Regions from separate parts of the Marichromatium purpuratum 984 genome, predicted to be linked through region 2. Evidence: riboswitches for the same ligand, from Rfam matches in the RefSeq annotation. Region 2 holds a riboswitch; the other holds the start of a gene.

Region 1 (4,284 bases), 1.6 Mb from region 2:
AGTGGGAAAGCTTGGCGCCGCTGGCTGGCGGCTGGCGGCTGATTGCGGGCTGCCAGCTTCCAGCTCCCAGCCTCCAGTGGGGAAGCTTGGCGCCGGTGGCTGGTGGCTGGCGGCTGATTGCGGGCCGCCGGCTTCCAGCGCCCAGCCTCCAGTGGGAAAGCTTGGCGCCGGTGGCTGGTGGCTGGTGGCTGGTGGCTGGCGGCTGGTAGCTGGTAGCTGGTAGCTGGTAGCTGGCGACTGAAAGCTGAAAGCTGAAAGCTGATAGCGTTCCCCATCTTCCGTATTCGAGCAAACCGGATGGATCCACTCTTCAGACTCACCGACATCCACTTCGCCTACCCTGGCCGCCCGCCGGTGCTCGCCGGGGTCGAGCTGACGATCCGGCCCGGGGAACGGATCGCCGTCCATGGCGCCAACGGCTCGGGCAAGAGCACCCTGTTGCAGTTGATGGTCGGGCTGTTGCGCCCCGCCGCCGGGACCCTGTTCGCCTTCGGCGCGCCCCGCCGCGTCGAGCATGACTTCCATGCGGTACGTCGGCGCGCCGGGCTGGTGTTCCAGGACGCCGACGACCAGCTGTTCTGTCCCACGGTGGCCGAGGACATCGCCTTCGGTCCACGCAACCTCGGCCAGTCGCCGACGCAGGCCCGGGCGACGGTCGAGCGCACCCTCGCCCGATTGGGGCTCGAACACCTGCACGACCGCGTCACCCACCGTCTCTCCGGTGGCGAGCGTCGACTGGTCGCCCTCGCCGCGGTGCTCGCCATGGCGCCCGAGGTGCTGCTGCTCGACGAGCCGACCAACGCGCTCGACGAACCCACCCGCGCCCGTCTCCTACAGATCCTCACCGACCTCGATCAGACCCTGGTGCTGGTCAGCCACGACACCCCACTGCGCCAGACCCTCGCCACCCATCACTACCGACTCGCCCAAGGACGGCTGGAGGCAGGCTGAGTCGGGCAATCATCTCGAACCACGGCAACGTCGAACCACAAAGGCGCGAAGTACACAAAGGGGTCTTGCTCAACTGCCAGCTCCCAGCTGACAGAGCGGATGGGCATCCACGACTGGAGACCGACGACCGTTCGCTTTTCCCTCCCTTCGCGCCCTTTGTGTCTTAGCGGTTCAGAATCCGTGTCGCCACCGGCTAACCGCTTGACTCACCCTCGACCGGCGGTATGATGCTCGGCCAGCGATGGTTCCCCGCGAGGGGATCAAAAGGGAACACGGTGCGGCCCGTTCGGGCCAAGGCCGTGGCTGCCCCCGCAACTGTCAGCGGCGAGTCCGCGCCCCCTCATGACGCCACTGGTCCGCGCCGGACCGGGAAGGCCGGGCGCCCGACCCCGACCCGCGAGCCAGGAGACCTGCCATCGAGACACCGATCGCCTGACCGTCGGACGGGGTGTGCCGAGGGTGGGACCCCCTGGTGCCGTGCCCGGCCCCGGCGTCCGCTCACCGGGCCGGTCGTGCCAACCGTCCAGTCCCTCCCCCGAGATCCACCGCCCCGCCCAGCAACACCGCCTGGAGGCGCCCGTCGACATGGATCTCGCCAACCTCTCTGCCGCCACGCGAGCCGCGCTCGAATTCGTCCGTGCCGGCGGCCCGGTGATGCTGGTGTTGTGCGCGCTCTCACTGCTCGCGCTCACCCTGGTGCTGTTCAAGCTGCTGCAGTTCGCGCGGTTGCGGGTCGGCGCGCGCGCCTTCATCGCGCCGACGCTCGCCGCCTGCGCCGCCGGACGGCTCGACGAGGCACGCGGCGCGCTCGCCCCCGCCCCCCAGCCGATCGCCGCAGTGCTGGCGGTGGCCATCGACGGTCTGACGCACGGCGGGCGCACCCTGCAGCAGCTGCGCGAGGAGGTGCTGCGCGAGGCCGCGGCCCAGCAGCAGCGGCTCAACGCCCATCTGCGCGGACTCGACGCCATCGTCACCCTGGCGCCGCTACTCGGACTGCTGGGCACCGTGCTCGGCATGATCGAGGCCTTCCGCACCCTCGAGCAGGCCGGCGGACAGGCCAACCCGGCGCTGCTCGCCGGGGGCATCTGGGAGGCACTGCTGACCACCGCCGCGGGCCTGGCGATCGCCATCCCCGCCGCCGCGGCGCTGCACTGGCTGGAGGCGATCATCGAGCGCGCGCGTCACGACACCGAGGACGCCCTGACCCGGCTGTTCACCATGCCGGTGGCCGATGCACATTGAGCCGCTGCGCCGCCGCGCTCGCGGCATCGGACTCGCACCACTGGTCGACGTGGTCTTCCTGCTACTGCTCTTCTTCCTGCTCGCCGCCCGACTCGACCCACTGCAACAATTGCCGATCGAGACCCGTGACGGCGGCGGCGCCGACAGCGCCGCGACCACGCTGCGACTCGATGTCGCCGCCGACGGCGGGCTGCGGCTCGATGGCGCGCCCTGCCCGCCCGAGGCCCTGGTGACACGGCTGCGCGCGCGGCTCGCCGCTGAACCGGGCCACACGCTGGTGATCGTCCCCGAGCGCGAGACACCGCTCCAGATCCTGGTCCAGATGACCGACCTGGCGCGTCTGGCTGGCGCGCAACAGCTCGCCCTGATCGAGCCCTGAGGGCACACGGATGCAGATCCCCGCACCACCCCGCAGAGGCCAGCGCGACCCGATGAGCGGGCTGGTCGACGTCGTGCTCCTGCTGCTGGTGTTCTTCCTCCTGGTCGGCACCCTCGAGCCGCCCTCGCCGCTACCGGTCACGCCCCCCGAGGCCGCGCCGGGCGAGCCCCTGCCCGATGGCCGCCTGCGGCTCGTACTCGCCGCCGACGGCCGGCTCGCCCTCGACGGCGTGCCGATCACCCGCGCGGAGCTGGACGCGGAGATCGCCGCACGCGTGGCAACCGATCCGGGGCGCGGGATCGCCATCGAGGCCGACGCCGACACCCCGAGCGGCGCCCTGCTCGACCTACTCGCGGTATTGCGCGTGCAGGGGGTCGAGACGCTCTCGCTGATCACCCGGGAGTCGCCATGAGCCGGACGACGACCCGCCTGCTGTGGGGCGTGGCGCTGGTCCTGGCGCTGGGCGCGCACCTGGCCCTCGCCTGGCTGCTGCCGCCGCTGCGCGAACCGGCGCTCGGGACGGGCGAGATCCGACTCTCGCTCCAGGGTAGAGGAACGCCCGACACACCCGCCGACACCACCGACGCGGCACCTGCGAGCGCCGAACCGACGCCCCCCCGACCAGCGCCAGCGCCAGCGCCAGCGCCAGCGCCAGCGCCAGCGCCAGCGCCAGCGCCAGCGCCAGCGCCAGCGCCAGCGCCAGCGCCAGCGCCAGCGCCAGCGCCAGCGCCAGCGCCAGAGCCAGAGCCAGAGCCAGAGCCAGAGCCAGAGCCAGAGCCAGAGCCAGAGCCAGAGCCAGAGCCAGAGCCAGAGCCGAGTATCGCGGCGCCACGCGCGAGCGCCAAGCCCCCGCCGCCCATCCGAAGCGAGACGGCGGGGGCGGCCGCACCCGCACGTCCGAACTCGACGATGCACGCGGGCACGACCCCGAGCAAACGCACCGAATCCCGCACCGAGCAGACCGGCGTCGACCGGCCGGCCCGCCCGATCGCCGGCAATCCGCCACCGCGCTACCCTCGACGAGCGCGTCGCCAGGGGGTCGAGGGCCGCGTACTGATCCGGGTCGTGGTCGGTGCCGACGGGCGGGTCGGCGCCACCACCCTGATCGAGAGCAGCGGCCATCGCCTGCTCGACGACGCCGCACTGCGCGCGGTCGCGCGCTGGCGCTTCGCCCCGGCCTGGCAGGCCGGACGCGCGGTCGCGGCACAGCTCACGGTGCCGGTGATCTTCCGTCTGGAGTCGGGCTGAGACCCTCAGCCCAGCGCCGCGAGCCCCAGTCCAAAGGCGAGCGCTACCACCGAACTCCACCCCAGCAGCCGCAGCGCACGCCGCAGATCGACGGCGCTGAGCGCCGCCGGCCATGTCGGATCGCCGAGGAAGCGATCGGTGACCAGGCGCCCGCCGGACCACACCGGTCCGATCAATCGCACCCGCAGCGCCCCGGCACAGGCCGCCTCGCTCCAACCCGAGTTCGGGCTCGGCAGCAGCGCGTGATAGCGCCAGGCCGCGCGCAGCGCCAGGCCGGGGTGCTCGCGCAGCAGCACCGCGGCAAGCGCGACCACCAGCGGCGAGAGCCGGGCCGGGAGCCAGTGCACCAGATCGTCCGAGCGGGCCCCGGCCCAGCCGAAGCGGCGATAGCGCTCGTTGCGATAGCCGACCATGGAGTCGAGGCTGGAAACGGCCTTGACCACCACCAGCCCCGGCACCCCGAA
Region 2 (4,284 bases):
GGCGGCGGAAAGGGATCGAGGACATGGCGGATCTGCTCGACGGGCCGGGCCGCCCCGCGCCGGGGCGGTCACCGCACCGGGTCAGGGCTGGTAGCGCAGGGTCAGATAGAACGCGCGACCGGGCTGATTGTACAGATAGGCCGTTTCATAGGTCTCGTCGAGGGCGTTGGCGAGCCGTCCCTGGAGGCGCAGCGCCGGGTTGAAGGCATACTCGAGACGCAGGTCGAGCAGCGCGTAGGCGTCGAGATCGACCTGGTTGGCGAGGTCGTCGTAGCGCTCGCCGACCAGCTGCAGGGTCGCGCCGGCGCGCCAGCGCCCGAACGTACGATCGAGATCGAGCTGCAGGCTCTGCTCGGCGCGGCGCGGCAACAGGTTGCCGTCGTTGGCGCCCTCGGAGCGGTTCTCGGGATCGAGCAGGGTGAGGTTGCCGGCCAGCGTCCAGTCGTCCCAACGGACATCAGCCGCGGCCTCGAGGCCGCGGATCCGCGCCGAGTCGACGTTGGCCGGGGCGAAGGTGGCCGAGTCATAGGCGATCAGGTCGTCGATCTCGGTCTGGTAAAGGCTCAGCTGCCAGTCGCCGCGCATCCGCCCGGGCAGCGGCAGCGGGCCGTTGGCCATCAGCTCGATGCTCTCGGACTCCTCGGGATCGAGCGCGGTGTTGCCGAAGCCCGGGTAGTAGAGTTCGTTGAAGGTCGGCGCCTTGAAGCCGGTGCCGTAGGAGAGCGCGACCTGGATGTCGTTGGCGAACAGATAACCGAGCGCGGCGCTGCCGGTGGTGTGGCTGCCGAACTGCTGGTTGTCGTCCTGACGCAGGCTGAGCTTGAGATCGAAGGCGCCGAAGCTGCCCTGGTACTGACCGAACACGCCGAGGTTGTCGCGCGCGTCCTCGGCATAGTCGACGGTCCCGCTGACCCGGTCGTCGACATAGTCGACCCCGAGGCTCACCAGCTGCCCGGCGGCGATGGTGACATCGCTCTGCAGCGAGAGGCTGTCGCGCTCGGTCTGGAAACGGTCGACGAACTGCTCGAAGACCGCTGCGGCGGCATCGTCGTAGAACACCCGGTAATCGTCCCAGCTGCGCCCGGCGGTGAGCGTCAGGGTCCAGGCATCGAGCGGGCGCAGGGTGGCGTTGGCGCCGAAGACCTGCTGCGAGGCACGGGCCTGGTTGCCGGAGAAGACCGAGCCGTCGAAGTCGTTGGCGCTCTCGGCGCTGAGCAGATGGAACTCGACCTCGGCGCGCTCGCTGAAGGCATAACCGGCGCGGGCGCTGACGCCATGGCTGCTGTAGCCGTCGCGATCGGGCTGATCGACGCCGCAGCCGGCATAGGGGAAAGGGCGACCGGCGCAGGCGTTGATGCCATCGGTCTGCTCGAAGTTGGCGCCGAGATTGAACCAGGCGCGCTCGCCGCCGCCGGAGAGCCCGCCGGAGACGCTTGCCGTGCCCAGCTCGCCGACACCGACGCTGAAGCGCGGGGTGAGCGGGCCGCCGCCACGACGAGTGAAGATCTGGATGACACCGCCGATGGCCTCGGAGCCGTAGAGACTCGAACGCGGCCCGCGCACCACCTCAATGCGCTCGATCTGATCGACCGGCAGGTCCTGCAGCGAGGTCGTGCCCAGGGTCGCCGAGCCGACGCGCACGCCGTCAACCAGCACCAGCACGTGATCGGCGTTGGTGCCGCGCAGCATCACCGAGGCCGACTGGCCAGGACCGCCGCTCTGGGCGATGCTCACGCCGGGCAGGGTGCGCAGCAGATCGGGCACCGAACGGGCCTGACGCCGCTCGATCTCGGCGCGATCGATCACGCTCACCGTAGCCAGGGTCTCGCCCGCCGGCTCAGCGGTACGGGTGGCGGTGACCACCGTCGGCTCCAACACCTGGGAATCGGTCTGGGCCAGGACCTGGGCACTCAAGGGCGCGGCCAGCGCCGCCAGCATCAAGGGACTCTTCATCACATGCTCCTCACAGGACCCCGCACACCCGCAGGGGTCGACAACAGAGAGGGGCTGGATGCTCGGCAGGCAGGCGCCACCGGCCACGCGCTGGACGCGCGACGGGTCACGATCGCCGCCCGGCCTCCCCACGCAGCCCCGGCTTGACGGACCCGCCAGACCGTTGCTCACGGGCACGACAGGACCAGTGATTCCGAGGCCGGTCTCCGGGCTCACGAGCGGGCCGGCATGGCCCCGGACGCGACGCCTTCCCGTGATCGACACAGTGGCATCAGGTCGCGCCCTGACTCGTCTACCGTTGCGGGGGCAGCGCCGGACTGACCGATCGCGGACGATCGGCGCACCGGTCTTCCCGTTTCAGCCCCGGGAACTGGGTCCAGGGGCCACCGCGGAATCGAGGGCGCCGATTAAGTCCGATCGGGCGACCCAAGTCAACGCCCGTGCCGCGCACCGGGCCGGGCGGACTGACCGGGGTCAAGCGGGAAGGACGGCGCCGGCCCTCGCGACCGGTCGCCGCTGGGCGCTCAGAGTCCCGAGGCCTCGGGCAACGCCGGCTCGGGCGCGTGGACCGACTCGATCCGCGCCGCCTGGGCGCTCGGCCAGCGGGTGAGATACTCGTCGGTGAAGAAGAAGCGATCCTCGCCGAAGGCCGGCACCAGATCATCGAGCCAGGTCGCCTTGGGGTCGAAGCGGGCGAAGAAGGGCCGGTTGACCCAGTCGGGATTGCGCCCCTGGAGGAAGCGCAGCACGAACACCCGTTCGCCGGCGACCTCGGTCACGCCCTGGATCTCGATCTTGCCCGGCCCCGCGCTCATGCTCGGACCGCGCGCGGTGCGGGCCAGCCCCGAGACGCCCTGGATCGCCTCGCGATAGATCTCCCAGGCGCGCACCAGCGGCACCTCGAAGTAGTGCTGGGCGCCGGTGTCGCGCTGCACGAACATGTAGTAGGGGATGATGCCGAGGCGCACCTGGGTGCGCCACATCCGCGTCCACACCTCGGGGTCGTCGTTGATGTGGGCGAGCAGCGGCCCCTGGCTGCGGATCTCGGCGCCGGTGGCGCGCAACCGCGCGATCGCCTCGCGGGCGGTATCGGTCTCGAGTTCGCGCCAGTGGTTGGTATGGGCCATCAGCGCGACGTGCTTGCCGTGGGCCACCAGCCGCTCGAGCAACGCCATCAGCTGATCGCTGTCGGCGTCGCCGACGAAACGCTGGGGCCAGAAGGTGAGCGCCTTGGTGCCGATGCGGATACTCTGGACGTGGTCGAACTCGGGACGCAGCAGCGGTTCGAGATAGGCCTCGAGATGGCGCGTCTTCATCACCATCGGATCGCCGCCGGTGATCAGCAAATCGGTGACCTGCGAGTGCTGACGCAGATAGGCGTGCAGCCCGGAGGCCTCGTTGGAGGCGATGCGCAGCGACTTGTCGCCGACGAACTGCGCCCAGCGGAAGCAGAAGCTGCAATAGGCATGGCAGGTCTGCCCCTGACTGGGGAAGAACAGCACGGTCTCGCGATACTTGTGCTGCAGCCCCTCGAGGGGACGCTCGCCGTCGAGCTTGGGCAGGTTGCTCTCGAGCTGCCCGGCGGGATGCGGGTTGAGTTCGGCGCGGATCTCGCGCACCGCGGCGTCGAGCGTGGCGGGCGCGGCCTCGGCGCGCAGCAAATCGGCGATGCGGTCGAAGTGACGCTCGCTGAGCATCCCCTGCTGCGGGAACACCAGTTGGAAGATCGGATCGTCGGGGACACGGTCCCAGTCGATCAGTTCCTCGATCACATAGTCGTTGACGCGAAACGGCAGCACGGTCGAGACCACCTTCATCGCGAAACGGCGATCCTCGGAGAGTCCACGCAGCGCATCGATGCGGTCGAGGTTGCGCTGAGTGTGGACGCGGAACGGACGGGCAGACTCGGCCGCCACCGCCCGCTTGGGCTGGGCATTGCTGTAGGACATGACAAAGCTCCTCTGTGGATAGTCAGAAGAGGACGCTGAACCGAATGGGCACGGCTATCCAAAGGGGTTGGCGAAAGAAGTGACGGTATCCGTCGTGCGCGCTTCGCCGGCGCCGGGCGCGTGAGCGCGCCACCAGAGGATCCGGGCAGCCGCCCGGACTGGCAAAACCATTGCAAAGGATTTCACCATCTTAACACATGAACCCCGCCCGATCCGGCGCACGGAACACGGATCGCGCGACACCGACAGACTCACCCGCACCCGGGCGATGGGTGCGCGATCATCGGGAGCGACATGGACAGGCATCGACAGCTGAGCGCCCGGGCGCTCCTCGGCGGCGCGCTACTCGGCGCCCTGCTCACCCCGTGCAACGTCTACGCCG

Evidence for each region. Region 2 has a riboswitch for cobalamin ahead of btuB (TonB-dependent vitamin B12 receptor). Riboswitches for the same ligand answer to the same signal wherever they lie in the genome.
Region 1: it holds a riboswitch for cobalamin, as region 2 does, so the genes downstream of both, MARPU_RS11555 (MotA/TolQ/ExbB proton channel family protein) here and btuB (TonB-dependent vitamin B12 receptor) in region 2, are expected to answer to the same signal.

What each region holds. Positions count from the first base shown of each region.
Region 1 covers NZ_CP007031.1:2,652,331-2,656,614, forward strand. Annotated here, with positions in the region: gene MARPU_RS11550 (energy-coupling factor ABC transporter ATP-binding protein) at 298-951, shown strand; cobalamin riboswitch at 1,177-1,383, shown strand; gene MARPU_RS11555 (MotA/TolQ/ExbB proton channel family protein) at 1,537-2,193, shown strand; gene MARPU_RS11560 (ExbD/TolR family protein) at 2,183-2,572, shown strand; gene MARPU_RS16775 (ExbD/TolR family protein) at 2,625-2,984, shown strand; gene MARPU_RS11575 (energy transducer TonB) at 3,482-3,820, shown strand; gene cbiB (adenosylcobinamide-phosphate synthase CbiB) at 3,826-4,284, opposite strand, start outside.
Region 2 covers NZ_CP007031.1:1,037,418-1,041,701, reverse strand. Annotated here, with positions in the region: gene btuB (TonB-dependent vitamin B12 receptor) at 82-1,953, opposite strand; cobalamin riboswitch at 2,134-2,359, opposite strand; gene MARPU_RS04750 (KamA family radical SAM protein) at 2,478-3,902, opposite strand; gene MARPU_RS04745 (OPT/YSL family transporter) at 4,197-4,284, shown strand, end outside.